DNA from 3 places in the Microbulbifer sp. Q7 genome. Region 3 is predicted to be linked to each of the others. Evidence: predicted binding sites of a transcription regulator. Region 3 holds the regulator's gene; each other region holds the start of a gene.

Region 1 (4,167 bases), on a different contig from region 3:
GGAACAGTTTGTCTTTGCCCATCCACTGCGGGTTCACCTTCAGCTTGAGGGCCGCGAGGATGAAGAAGTAGCCATCCCAGTTAGATGTGTGGGGGGCGGCCAGCAGTACGTACTTTTTCAGCTTCAGCGCGCGCTCATCCGCGACGATTTTCCAGCCGTGCAGCTTCAGCAGCAGCCGCGCCACCAGGCGCAGGACAGGTGTAACGATGGGAGTATTGAAAATGGTTGTTTGCATGGTGCGACCGCGTTCTTTGCCCGTCAGTGTAGTTGGATTCCCACCCGGCAGGAGGATGGTTCGGGGGCGCGGAAGTATAAGGTGAATTTTATGCCACATGCGGTCAATTTCGGCCCGCGCAGGGTTTGCGGACCGAAAATCTGTGACTGGCAGGTTTTGAGGAGCGTCAGTTGCGGCCGAGCATTTCTTCCGCGTGGGCCAGGGACTGGGCCGTGGTCTCGCCCCCCAGCATGCGCGCGATCTCCCGGCAGCGCGCTTCATCCTTGAGCTCACGCAGTGCCACAAAGGCATTGTCACCATCGCTGTGTTTTTCCACCAGGTATTGTCGATGGGCGCGCGCCGCTACCTGTGCAAGGTGGGTCACGCAGATGACCTGCCCGCGCTCGCCCAGCTGGCGCAGCAGCTTGCCGACCACATCACCGGTGGCGCCGCCGATACCCACATCGACCTCGTCGAACACCAGCGTGGGGGTGCGCGAGGTCTGCGCGGTGATCACCTGGATGGCCAGGCTGACCCGTGATAATTCGCCACCGGAGGCAATCTTGCCGAGCGGGCGCGGCGGCTGGCCCGGGTTGGTGGCGATCAGGATTTCCACTTCTTCGAGGCCGGTGGCAGAGGGTTTGTCCAGCGGGCTCAGTGCCAGTTCCACACGGGCGTGGGGCATGGCGAGGTCGGCCAGCTGGGCATTGACGGCCTCGGCGAGCCTGGTGGCGGCGGCCGCACGCAGTTTGCTGAGTTTGCCGGCGCTGGTGCGGAATGCCTGTTCCAGTGCATCGCACTCGGCAGCCAGTTTGTCGAGGGCATCCGGCGCGCCGATTTCCTCAAGCTCCTGCTGCCACTGCTGTTGCAGCTCGGGCAGCTGCGCAGGCTGTACCCGGTGTTTGCGCGCGATGGAATAAATCGCCGAGAGGCGCTCTTCCACTTCGGCCAGGCGTTCCGGGTCGATCTCAAAGCGGTCGATATGCCGCGACAGGGTGCTGCCGGCCTCTTCGATCTGGATGCGCGCGCTGTCGAGCATCTGCGCCACTTCTGCCAGTGCCGCACTCTGCTCCGGCATGGCGCCCACCAGTTGCAGTGCGCGGTGCAGCTGCTCGGCAATATCGCCTTCCCCGCCATTGAGTAGTGCGGCCAGCTGGTAGCTGCCATTCAGGATATCGCCCGCATTGGCCAGTTGGCGCTGCTCACTTTCCAGCTCTTCCAGCTCGCTGGGCTGGAGGTTGAGCTGTTCGAGTTCCTCCAGTTGGTATTCCAGCAGGTCCCGGCGGGCTTGGGTTTCCTCGGCGCTGTCGGCCAGTTTGCGGTAGCGGCGGTACTGGTCCTGCCAGGTTTTGTAGTGAATACGCACTTCGGCGCTGTGGGCTTCGGCGTGGGCGTATTCGTCCAGCAGGCGCCGGTGGGTGTCTTTCTTCAGCAGCGACTGATGCTCGTGCTGGCTGTGGATATCGATCAACTGCTCGCCGAGGGTGCGCAGCTGCATCAGGGTTACCGGCTGGCCGTTGATGTAGGCCCGCGAGCGGCCATCGGCACTGATGGTGCGGCGCAGGATCACCTCGCGCCCGGCATCCATTTCCTGTTCCTCGAGCCAGGCGCGCGCCTCGGCGTGCTGGGCGATATCGAAGGTTGCGTGAATGTCTGCGCGCTTGGCACCGGCCCGCACCAGCTCGCCATTGCCACGGTCGCCCAGGGCGAGGCCGAGGGCATCCAGGGTGATGGATTTGCCCGCGCCGGTCTCGCCGGTGAGGGTGCTGGTACCGGGGCCGAATTCCAGTTCCAACTGGTCGACCAGGGTGAATTGGCTGATAGACAGGTGTAGCAACATGAGATTATTTTCGTGGCTATCCGAATAGTGGTTGTTTATACAGTATATGGCCGCCCCCTTTCAATCATCGCGGGCGCTGAATGTGCGTGAATCAGCTATCGCAAGCGTCCGCTCCCCACACTACCCTGACGTTTGCCCCCGTGTTGCGCCTGCGTGTGGCCACATCCTCTTGAAGTGACTGGCGCAGCCCCCATATAGCCTTGCATTCCCGGCGCCGGAACAGGTTCCCGGGCAAGTTTTACAACGATTTGACCAATTGGCAGTAGACCGACGGACACAGACGGAGAAAGCAGTGGCCAAAGAGCGCAGCGAAGACGAACAGATTGAGACCGGCGAACAGGCCGCCGAGGTGGAAACCCCGGATGCGGAAGAACAGCACGCGGCCGAAGAGGCGCTGGCGGAAGAGCTGGCGGCTGACCGGGATGCGGATAAAGAAGCTGCTCTGGAGGAGGAAATCGCCTCCCTGCACCAGCAGCTCGCCGATCATAAAGACATGGTGCTGCGCGCCCAGGCTGAGGTGCAGAATGCCCGCCGCCGCGCCCAGCAGGATGTGGAAAAGGCGCACAAGTTTGGTGTGGAGAAGCTGATCAAGGAATTGTTGCCGGTTGTGGACAACCTGGAGCGTGCGCTCTCCACCATCGACATCAGCGATGAATCGCAAAAAGCGGTGGTCGAGGGTATTGAGCTGACCCAGAAGTCCTTTATCGACACCCTGGTGAAAGCCGGTGTGGAAGTGGTCAATCCGGCGGGTGAGCCCTTTGATCCGGAACTGCACCAAGCCATGACCCAGGTGCCCAATGGGGATGTGGAGCCGAACACGGTGCTCGACGTGTTCCAGAAAGGCTATCGCCTGAACGGCCGCCTGGTGCGCCCGGCGATGGTCGTTGTCAGCAAGGCGCCGTAAGGCGGATTTCTAAATCGCTGCTCGCGGTGCCCTTGAAAACCCAATGGCGGCACCAATATAAGCAGCAACCGAATACAAATGTGCGCAGCCAGGGTGAAATCCGGCGCGCAGCAAAGTGAGGAATCAGATCCATGGGAAAAATCATCGGCATCGACCTGGGTACCACCAACAGCTGTGTGGCGGTACTGGACGGCGACAAGGCTCGCGTAATTGAAAACGCGGAAGGCGATCGCACAACCCCTTCCATCGTTGCGTTCACCGACGACAACGAAGTGCTGGTGGGCCAGTCCGCCAAGCGCCAGTCCGTGACCAACCCCACCAACACCCTGTACGCCGTCAAGCGCCTGATCGGCCGCAAGTTCAAGGACGACGTGGTACAGAAAGACATCAAGATGGTGCCTTACTCCATCGTTGAAGCCGAAAACGGTGATGCCTGGGTAGAGGTGAAGGGCGACAAGAAAGCTCCGCCGCAGATCTCTGCTGAAGTACTGAAGAAAATGAAGAAAACCGCGGAAGACTTCCTCGGTGAGAAAGTAGACGCGGCGGTAATCACCGTGCCGGCCTACTTCAATGACTCCCAGCGTCAGGCCACCAAAGACGCCGGCCGTATCGCCGGCCTGGACGTCAAGCGCATCATCAACGAGCCGACTGCGGCAGCGCTGGCCTACGGCATGGACAAAGCCGGCGGCGACCGCACCATCGCGGTCTACGACCTGGGTGGTGGTACTTTCGATATCTCCATCATTGAAATCGCCGACGTCGATGGCGAGAAGCAGTTTGAAGTGCTGTCCACCAACGGTGACACCTTCCTCGGTGGTGAAGACTTCGACCTGCGCCTGATCGACTACCTGGCAGAGCAGTTCAAGAAAGAACAGGGCATCGACCTGAAGGGCGATCCCCTGGCCATGCAGCGCCTGAAAGAAGCGGCGGAAAAAGCCAAGATCGAGCTGTCTTCCAGCCAGCAGACCGAAGTGAACCTGCCGTACATCACCGCAGACGCCACCGGTCCCAAGCATCTTGTGGTCAAACTGACCCGCGCCAAGCTGGAAAGCCTGGTGGAAGACCTGGTCACCCGCTCCCTGGAGCCGGTAAAAACCGCGCTGGCCGACGCGGACCTGTCTGCTTCCGGCATCGACGAAGTGATTCTGGTGGGCGGTCAGACTCGCATGCCGCTGGTGCAGGCGAAGGTGACCGAGTTCTTCGGCAAAG
Region 2 (4,167 bases), 640 kb from region 3:
GTCTACCGTGACTTGCTGGCTGCCGCGGCTGCCGTAATCAAGCGTCCAGCACAGTCGCTGGCTGTACAACTGGCGGCGTTGCAGCTGCCGACACAGCTCCCGTACCAGGCGTCCGGCAGGAAACAGCAGCTGCTCACTGTTATCCAGTGGGCTTGGGAAAAATAATTCACTATCAAATTCTGCCGGCGGCTCGAAACTGGGTACCGGGTCCGGGCGGGTGCCATTCAGGCGGGCGAGGTAGTCGATAAAACTGCGCCCGAAGCGGCCACCTACTTCAGACAGGGGGATGGCCAGTAGCTGGCTGACGCGCTTGATCCCGCAGGCGTACAGCTTGGTAATGGCCTTGTGACTGCAGTCCAGGAATTTACTGGGGGCGAAGCTGATCCACTGCCGCCACTGCTGGGGGGTGGGCGCGCTTCGGGTTTCTGCCAGCCACTGACGATGCTCCGGTAGCTGGCTGAGCAGGTGTGCAGCAGAAGGACTGTGGCCCAACCCCATCCTGTGGCTGATGCGCATCTTGTGCAGTTCCTTGCCCAGTTGCTGTAACAGGGGGGCGAGGCCGCGGTGGGCCTTGAGACTGCCGCTGATTTCCAGATAGAGGCAGGCGAAATTGCTATCGGGCTGATTCTTTTCACTTTCGGCACTGCGTGGTGATACCACGGGAGTAAAGCTGTAGGCCCACTGGGCCAGGTGCTGCAGCAGTTGTTCCTCGCGCTCCCGGTCCCGGTCCAGCAGCTGCAGTTCCGTGCAGTAGGCGCAGGCGGTGGCGATGCTGAGCCCGGGCTCGATATTGTGCGTATAGGCGGCGTTATTGGCCTCAATAATCAGGCTGTTCTGGGTTACTGCCAGGGGGGCGTCGTCGCCGGCGCGATGGGCGCGCACCAGCGCTTCCAGGGGCAGCTTCGGGAGCTGAATGCAAAGCCAGAGCATGTTGGAGTCTCCGTCGGAGCCTGGTTAATTGGTAGATGCGCTGCGCTTATCTACCCTACGGCATTGTTACTGGTGGTTGTGCGTAGGGTGGATAAGCGCAGCGCATCCATCAGAGAGCGTACCGTCGATTCAGTGGAGCGGTTGGTCCTGCCGCACCAGGTCCGGGTTGCGCGCCAGGTGCAGGCGCTGGCCGGATTTACCGCTCAGCTGTTTGAACAAATGCAGTGCCAATTGCTCGCCGTCGCTCTTCAGTTGCAGGCGCAGGGCCGCGGGCGATGGGGTTTGTGCACAGGAGCCGGGGCGGAAGTGAAAGTGCAGGCAATCGCCATCGCGCGCCGCCAGCTGCAGGCGGCGAAGGTCTTTGTCTGCGTGGGTTTCCTTGCCCTGCCACTGGATCAGGGCGCCGCAGGCGCCGGACTGCAGGGACTGTTCCGCCGCCCATAACTGATCCCGCTGGCCCCTGGGGTGCAGGATCAGCAGTTTTTCCAGCTGCACACCGGCCTGCGCCAGTGCCGGGGCATAGGGAATGTGTGGTGGGTTGACCAGTATCACCATGCGCCCCTGGCGGGTGAGCTCTGCCAGGGTGGGGAGTATCAGGGACATCTCGCCAATACCGGCCTTGTCGACCAAAAGCTCTGTGGTGGCGGCGCGGGGCCAGCCGTGCCCGGCCAGCAGTGCATCCAGGCCGCGGTAGCCGGTGCTGATACCGGTGCGCGGGCGACGCTGGCCGCTGGCCAGTTGCCAGATGTCCGGGCGGGCAAGCAACTGCTGCAATGGCCGTGGCCGCTCTTGCCCTGGGGGGATAGATGGCTCGTTGCTGGCCTGCTGAGCTAACTGCTTGTTTTGCAAAAAGTTTTCGGCGCTGTTCACGATTGGCTCGCTCCACACGGGTGGTCTGACAGGGGTTGGCTGTATGTGCATACAGTATCTACTGGCAATTTATACAGTAGTCATCCAGTGTCGGCAAGCCCACATCGGGCCTGTACGCGCTGAATTCGACGGCAATCAGTGATACTTTTTTGCACAGGGCAAACCGGCTATGATTCGGCCTCTTTAAATGACCGCCAGAAATGAACAAGTGAGGGGAAAGGGTGAGCATCAAATCCGATAAGTGGATTCGTCGCATGGCTGAAAATGAGGGCATGATCGAGCCCTTCGAGCCGGGCCAGGTACGTCACGGTACATCGGGTGACCGCCTGATCTCCTACGGTACGTCGAGCTACGGCTACGACGTGCGATGTGCCAGCGAGTTCAAGATTTTCACCAATGTGCACTCCGCCACCGTGGATCCCAAGGCGTTTGATGAAGACAGCTTTGTGGATGTGGAGGGCGACTACTGTGTCATACCGCCCAACTCCTTCGCGCTGGCGCGCACCGTGGAGTACTTTCGCATTCCGCGCTCGGTACTGACCATCTGCCTGGGCAAGTCTACCTACGCCCGTTGCGGCATCATCGTCAACGTGACCCCGCTGGAGCCCGAGTGGGAAGGCCACGTGACCCTGGAATTCTCCAACACCACCAACCTGCCCGCGAAAATCTACGCGAATGAAGGTGTGGCACAGATGCTGTTCTTCGAATCCGATGAAATCTGCGATGTGTCCTACAAGGATCGCGGTGGCAAATACCAGGGGCAGCGCGGCGTCACCCTGCCGAAGACCTGATCTGACCACGAATGACAGACCTTCCTACCCAGACCGATGTACTGATCATCGGCGCCGGCGCCGCCGGCCTGATGTGTGCCTCGGTGGCGGGCAAGCGTGGCCGCAGCGTGCTGGTGCTGGACCACGCCAACAAGGTCGGTAAAAAAATCCTGATGTCCGGCGGCGGCCGCTGCAACTTCACCAACCTGTACACGGCGCCGGACAACTTCTACAGCGAAAACCCCCATTTCTGTAAATCCGCCCTGGCCCGCTATACCCAGTGGGACTTTATTGCGCTGGTAGAAAAGCACGGTATCCCCTACCACGAGAAAACTCTTGGTCAGTTATTCTGTGACAACAAGTCCCGGGATATTGTCGACCTGCTGCTGACGGAGTGTCGTGAGGCGAAAGCCCAGATTCGCACCCGCTGTGAAATTCAGCGCATCGAGCCTCTCGATGAAGCGCAAGCGAAAGGCTTTGAGGTGCACACCTCCCTCGGCAAGGTGGTGTGTGAATCCCTGGTGATCGCCACCGGCGGACTGTCGATCCCTACCATGGGTGCTACCGGTTTTGGCTACGATATTGCCAAGCAGTTCGGCCACAACATTATTCCCACCCGCGCGGCGCTGGTACCGTTTATCCTGAATAAGCGCGCGCTGGCGCGGCAGCAGGAATTGCCGGGTACCTCACTGGCGGTGAATACCAGCTGCGCCGAGGGCCACTTCCACGAGCAGATGCTGTTTACTCACAAGGGCCTGAGTGGCCCGGCGGTTCTGCAGATTTCCAGCCACTGGAAAGAGGGTATGCCGGTGACCTTCGATCTGGCGCCGGGGCTGGATCTCGCGGACTGGATCAGCGAACAGCGCGGCAAAAAGCAGGAGAGCTTTCTGCATACGGTGCTGACGGAGTTATGGAGTAAAAAACTGGTGCAGTTTTTCCTGCAGCGAAGTGGTCTGGAAAGCAAACCGCTCAAGCAGTACAGAGAGCAGGCTCTGAGGGAAGTGGGTGAAAAACTACAGACCTGGACGCTGACCCCGGAAGGTACCGAAGGTTACCGCACCGCGGAAGTTACCCTGGGAGGCGTGGATACCAACGAGGTGTCGTCGCGTAGTATGCAAAGCATGAAGCAGCCGGGGCTGTATTTTATCGGTGAGGTGCTGGATGTCACCGGCTGGCTTGGCGGATTTAATTTTCAATGGGCCTGGGCATCTGCCCATGCCGCCGGTGGGGAGGTTTGATCAATGGGTGATGTATTGCCATTCAAGCGCAAAACCCCTTGGGAAAAACACAAGGGCAGCAGTCTGTGCCGTGATGGGTTTCACAAGTGGGTGGTCGTCACCGAGCGCAAGTTTGATGTGAAGCAGGGGAAGCTGGTCACGGAGTACCGCTGCCAACGGTGTGGAAAAACCAAGACCGAGTTGCTGTAATTAAAATTACTGTAAATAAAAAGCCGGCAGGAATGCCGGCTTTTTATTATTGCGGTCTGAATTACTGCTTCGGCGCCGCTACCCCCATCTCTTCCAGCAGATTATCGGCGTGATCCACTTTCTCCATTACCCACAGCATATATTCCACATCCACATGGATGGCACGGGTG
Region 3 (4,167 bases):
CGGTGATTGGCGCCGCGGAACCGGAAAATGCCAATGCCGGTTACGGCATCCTCGCGGAAGAAATGCAGGACGAAGAAGACTCAGGGTTCCGCAGCCCGATTCTTTCGCCGGTGCAGAGCGCCATCGACAGGTTGGAGGGCGACTCGTTTCCAGGGACCGACGATTCCTTCTGATCTCGAAACCGGTGATCGCGAAACCGGCCGCAGGCTTGCAGCCTCCCCCAGCAGATAGTGTCCGCAGACAGGGGCCGTTGAAATACCGATAAATGGGCGATGGATTAACGGGCTTCCCCGTCACACTCGCGGATAAACTCGATTATGATCTGTGCCGCTTCATCGACGGTGTCTACCAGCGTAAACAGGCTCAGATCGTCGGCATCAATACAGCCGCGCGTCAGCACGGTATTGCGCATCCAGTCCACCAGCCCTGCCCAATATTGTTTCCCCACCAGAACAATGGGGAAGCGCCGGACCTTGCGCGTTTGCACCAGCGTAAGTGCCTCAAATAACTCATCCAGGGTGCCATAGCCGCCGGGCATGGCAATAAAACCCATCGCGTGTTTGACGAACATAAATTTACGCACAAAAAAATAGCGAAAATTCAGGTTGATATCGAGATAGGCATTGGGCAGTTGTTCGTGCGGCAACTCGATGCTCAACCCGATGGATTCCCCAGACTGGCAAAACGCACCGCGATTGCAGGCCTCCATAATTCCCGGCCCACCGCCGGTTATCACCGGCACCCCTTCACGGGCCAGCAACTCCCCAAGGCGTAGGCCCTCCTGATATTCTGCGGCTTCTTCGGGAAACCGCGCACTCCCGAACACGGTCACCGCACCCTTGAGGGTAATCAGCCGCTCGATGCCATCCACGAGTTCAGACTGAATACGCAGCACTCGCCATGCTTCGGGCATTTTTGCATCCAGCATATGCCTGCTCCTTATCCGTATGCCTGGCGAAGCGCATGGGCAATGTCAGCGATACACACCAAACCCCATACACCAAACCCGCTTACAGTCTAGCAGTTCCCGCAATCCACCCGGCGTTTGCGGCTTCAGCAAATCTGTATATAATCACAGCAACTGTATAAAAATACAGACCCCGGGAAATCGGGATGGAAGATCTCGAATAACAGGAACTGCCCATGACAAACCTCACTGCCCGCCAGGCCCAGGTACTTGCGCTGATCAAAACGTACCTGGACGACACCGGTTACCCCCCCACCCGCGCGGAAATTGCCCAGGAACTCGGCTTCCGCTCCCCCAATGCGGCGGAAGAACACCTGAAGGCGCTCGCGCGCAAGGGTGCCATCGAGATGGTCGCCGGCGCCTCCCGTGGTATCCGTATCCCCGACCACCACACCGGCCTTCCCATTGTCGGCCGTGTTGCCGCTGGTAACCCGGTGCTGGCAGAGGAAAATATTGAGGAATATTGTGAGATTCCCGCCGAGTTTTTCCACCCTCCGGCGGATTATCTACTGCGGGTGCACGGTATGAGTATGAAGGATGCGGGTATTCTCGACGGCGACCTGCTGGCGGTGCAGCGGACTGACAACATTCGCAACGGCCAAATCGTGGTGGCGCGAATCGAGGACGAAGTGACAGTGAAACGATTCAAGCGCCGCGGTAACCAGGCGACGGTTCAGCTGTTGCCGGAGAACGAAGACTTCAATGTAATTGAAGTTGACATGCGTGATCGCAACTTTGCCATTGAGGGGTTGGCTGTGGGTGTTATCCGGCAAAACCCGGTTTGATAAACGTGCAGCGCACTACGGCAAACGCCGACGCATAAAAAAACAGGGCCTTGGCCCTGTTTTTTTATGCGTCCGAATCAACCGGCATCAATGGATCGTGTGCTCGGTCAAATCCACGTCCTCTTCTTCAAAAGGCTCTGGCTCCAGGGCATTGATTTCCTGTACCGCTTCGATACCTGCCTCCAGCATGGCGCGCGCAATGGTCACTTTGTGCTCACGCAGAAAATCGAGGCTCTCGGCAGAAAAATGGATACGCACCAACGGATCATCTTTGTGACCAGCACGCCGCAGCGCCACATCACCATTGGACAACTCGATGATTTCGTAGGTCTCAGAAGACATTCATCTCTCCACTTATCTTCCCGGGAAGCGCCTGCCACCAGCCGGCGCGATTTTTGGCAGTGTATCACAGGGAGGGGTGATTAATCAGAGGACAGACCCGAATCCAGCTCGGGTGGGCTTACCACTCCTGCCCGTGGGCCCGCTGGCGCACTACCAGCTCGTTCAGCGCGCGCAGCCACTTCATCAGCAGATCCCGGCTCAGGGGCTCAGGGGCTGCTCGGTCAAGCTGCTGCACAGGGATCAGGGTCTGCACGCCCGCGGCGCCTTCAGACTGAGCCGCTTCCGTACCTGCCGGCCGCCACAGGGCCTCCCAGGCGGCCTGCATGCCCTGAAACCAGCTTTCCGGGTTTTCCGACAGGCTCACCAGCTCATTGACTTCGGCGCTGAACTTACCGCGCGCTGACACCAGTTGCGCCAGTGCCTGCGCAGTATCCGGCTCGGCCCCGGCTCGGAACCCCAGCTGGAGCTGCTGCCCCTGCTCCGCAAGAAATGCTTTGTAGGCCCGCCACAGCTGCATCAGCGCCGCTTCCTGCAAAGCACTTTCCAGCAGCGCCTGCTGACTGTCTGCCGCCTCACCCGGGACGGGGGCCTGGAGGATCAGCTGGGCTTTGCGCAGTGCTGACGCAACGCTACCGGTATAGGGATTACTCAACCTGCATACTCCCTATTTCTCCCTGTTTCTTACAACGACCTGCTGAGCAGAGTAACCGGCCAATTACTTGGCCGGGGATTTTTTAGTGGTGGCCTTTTTCTTGGCTGGTGCCTTTTTAGCGGCCGCTTTTTTAGCCGGTGCTTTTTTCGCCGCAGCTTTCTTCTTGGCGGGTGCTTTCTTCGCCGGCGCGTCTACCTGCCATTTGCCATCGCGATAGAAGGCCTTCCAGCCGGTGGCCTTACCCTCTTCCTCGCTCTGGACATACTGCTCCTGAGTCTTGCGGCTGAACCGCACCACCGTGTCGCGGCCTTCGTTGTCTTCCGTGGGCGCCGAAAACAGGAAGCTGTATTTCGGGTCGATCTCGTCCTTGTGTGGCAGCAGTTCCTTCACCAGCGGGGCGCGTGTCTCACGGTTTTTCGGGAACTGGCTGGCCGCCAGAAACAGACCGGAGGCACCGTCACGCAGAATGTAGGTATCGTCCACTTTTTCGCAGGGCAGCTCCGGCATGGGTACCGGATCCATTTTGGGCGGTGCCGGCTGGCCGCTCTTCAGTAGCTTGCGGGTGTTCTTGCAGGTCTCGCTGGTACAGCCGAAGTACTTGCCGAAACGGCCGGACTTCAACTGCATATCCGCCCCACACTTGTCACACTCGATCAGCGGACCGTCATAGCCCTTGATCTTGAAAGTGCCTTTTTCCACTTCAAAGCCGGGGCAGTCCGGGTTATTACCGCAGATGTGCAGCTTGCGCTGTTCATCCACCAGATAACTGTCCATTGCCGTGCCGCACTTGCCACAACGGCGCTTCTCGCGCAGCTGGCGTGTTTCCGCCTCTTCATCTTTATCGGCGTCAACGGCTTCTTCACCAGACACCAGGTTCATGGTGTTGGTGCAGCGCTCCTTGGGGGGCAACGCATAGCCGGAGCAGCCCAGAAAGACGCCGGTTGAACCGGTGCGGATCTGCATATGGCGGCCGCACTGGCTGCACTCAATGTCCGTATCCGTGGGCGAATTACGGCGCATGCCGCCTTCTTTATCCTGCGCCACTTCGAGACGCTTGCTGAAACCGGCATAGAAATCATTCAGCAGGTCTTTCCAGCCCCGCTTGCCCTCTGCAACCGAGTCGAGGGACTCCTCCAGGCTGGCGGTAAATCCGTAGTCCATCAGGTCGGTAAAGCTCTCGCTGAGGCGATCAGTGACGATGTCACCCATTTTCTCCGCGTAGAATCGACGGTTTTCCAGACGCACGTAACCGCGATCCTGGATCGTGGAAATAATGGATGCGTACGTCGATGGACGGCCAATACCGCGCTTTTCCAGCTCTTTTACCAGCGCCGCTTCGCTGAAGCGCGCGGGAGGCTTGGTGAAGTGCTGCTTGGGATCGAGCTTTTTCAGGTTCAGCTTTTCACCGACCTTGATGTCCG

The links. Region 3 encodes LexA, which represses DNA repair genes until DNA is damaged. Its sites were predicted from a motif close to ACTGTNTNTANANACAGT; they were not measured.
Region 1: recN (DNA repair protein RecN) is a predicted target of LexA. The motif match lies at 2,081-2,098, and genes of this name have one in related genera.
Region 2: imuA (translesion DNA synthesis-associated protein ImuA) is a predicted target of LexA. The motif match lies at 1,839-1,856, and genes of this name have one in related genera.

What each region holds. Positions count from the first base shown of each region.
Region 1 is NZ_LROY01000001.1:1,339,937-1,344,103, forward strand. Features, by position in the region: gene AU182_RS05460 (1-acyl-sn-glycerol-3-phosphate acyltransferase) at 1-235, opposite strand, end outside; gene recN (DNA repair protein RecN) at 402-2,054, opposite strand; gene grpE (nucleotide exchange factor GrpE) at 2,347-2,958, shown strand; gene dnaK (molecular chaperone DnaK) at 3,090-4,167, shown strand, end outside.
Region 2 is NZ_LROY01000002.1:231,964-236,130, forward strand. Features, by position in the region: gene AU182_RS06695 (DNA polymerase Y family protein) at 1-930, opposite strand, end outside; gene imuA (translesion DNA synthesis-associated protein ImuA) at 1,060-1,800, opposite strand; gene dcd (dCTP deaminase) at 2,022-2,591, shown strand; gene AU182_RS06710 (NAD(P)/FAD-dependent oxidoreductase) at 2,603-3,808, shown strand; gene AU182_RS06715 (hypothetical protein) at 3,812-3,997, shown strand; gene AU182_RS06720 (S46 family peptidase) at 4,059-4,167, opposite strand, start outside.
Region 3 is NZ_LROY01000002.1:871,832-875,998, reverse strand. Features, by position in the region: gene AU182_RS09300 (DUF6763 family protein) at 1-173, shown strand, start outside; gene AU182_RS09295 (TIGR00730 family Rossman fold protein) at 278-928, opposite strand; gene lexA (transcriptional repressor LexA) at 1,144-1,752, shown strand; gene AU182_RS09285 (hypothetical protein) at 1,840-2,094, opposite strand; gene AU182_RS09280 (DUF6586 family protein) at 2,213-2,746, opposite strand; gene topA (type I DNA topoisomerase) at 2,810-4,167, opposite strand, start outside.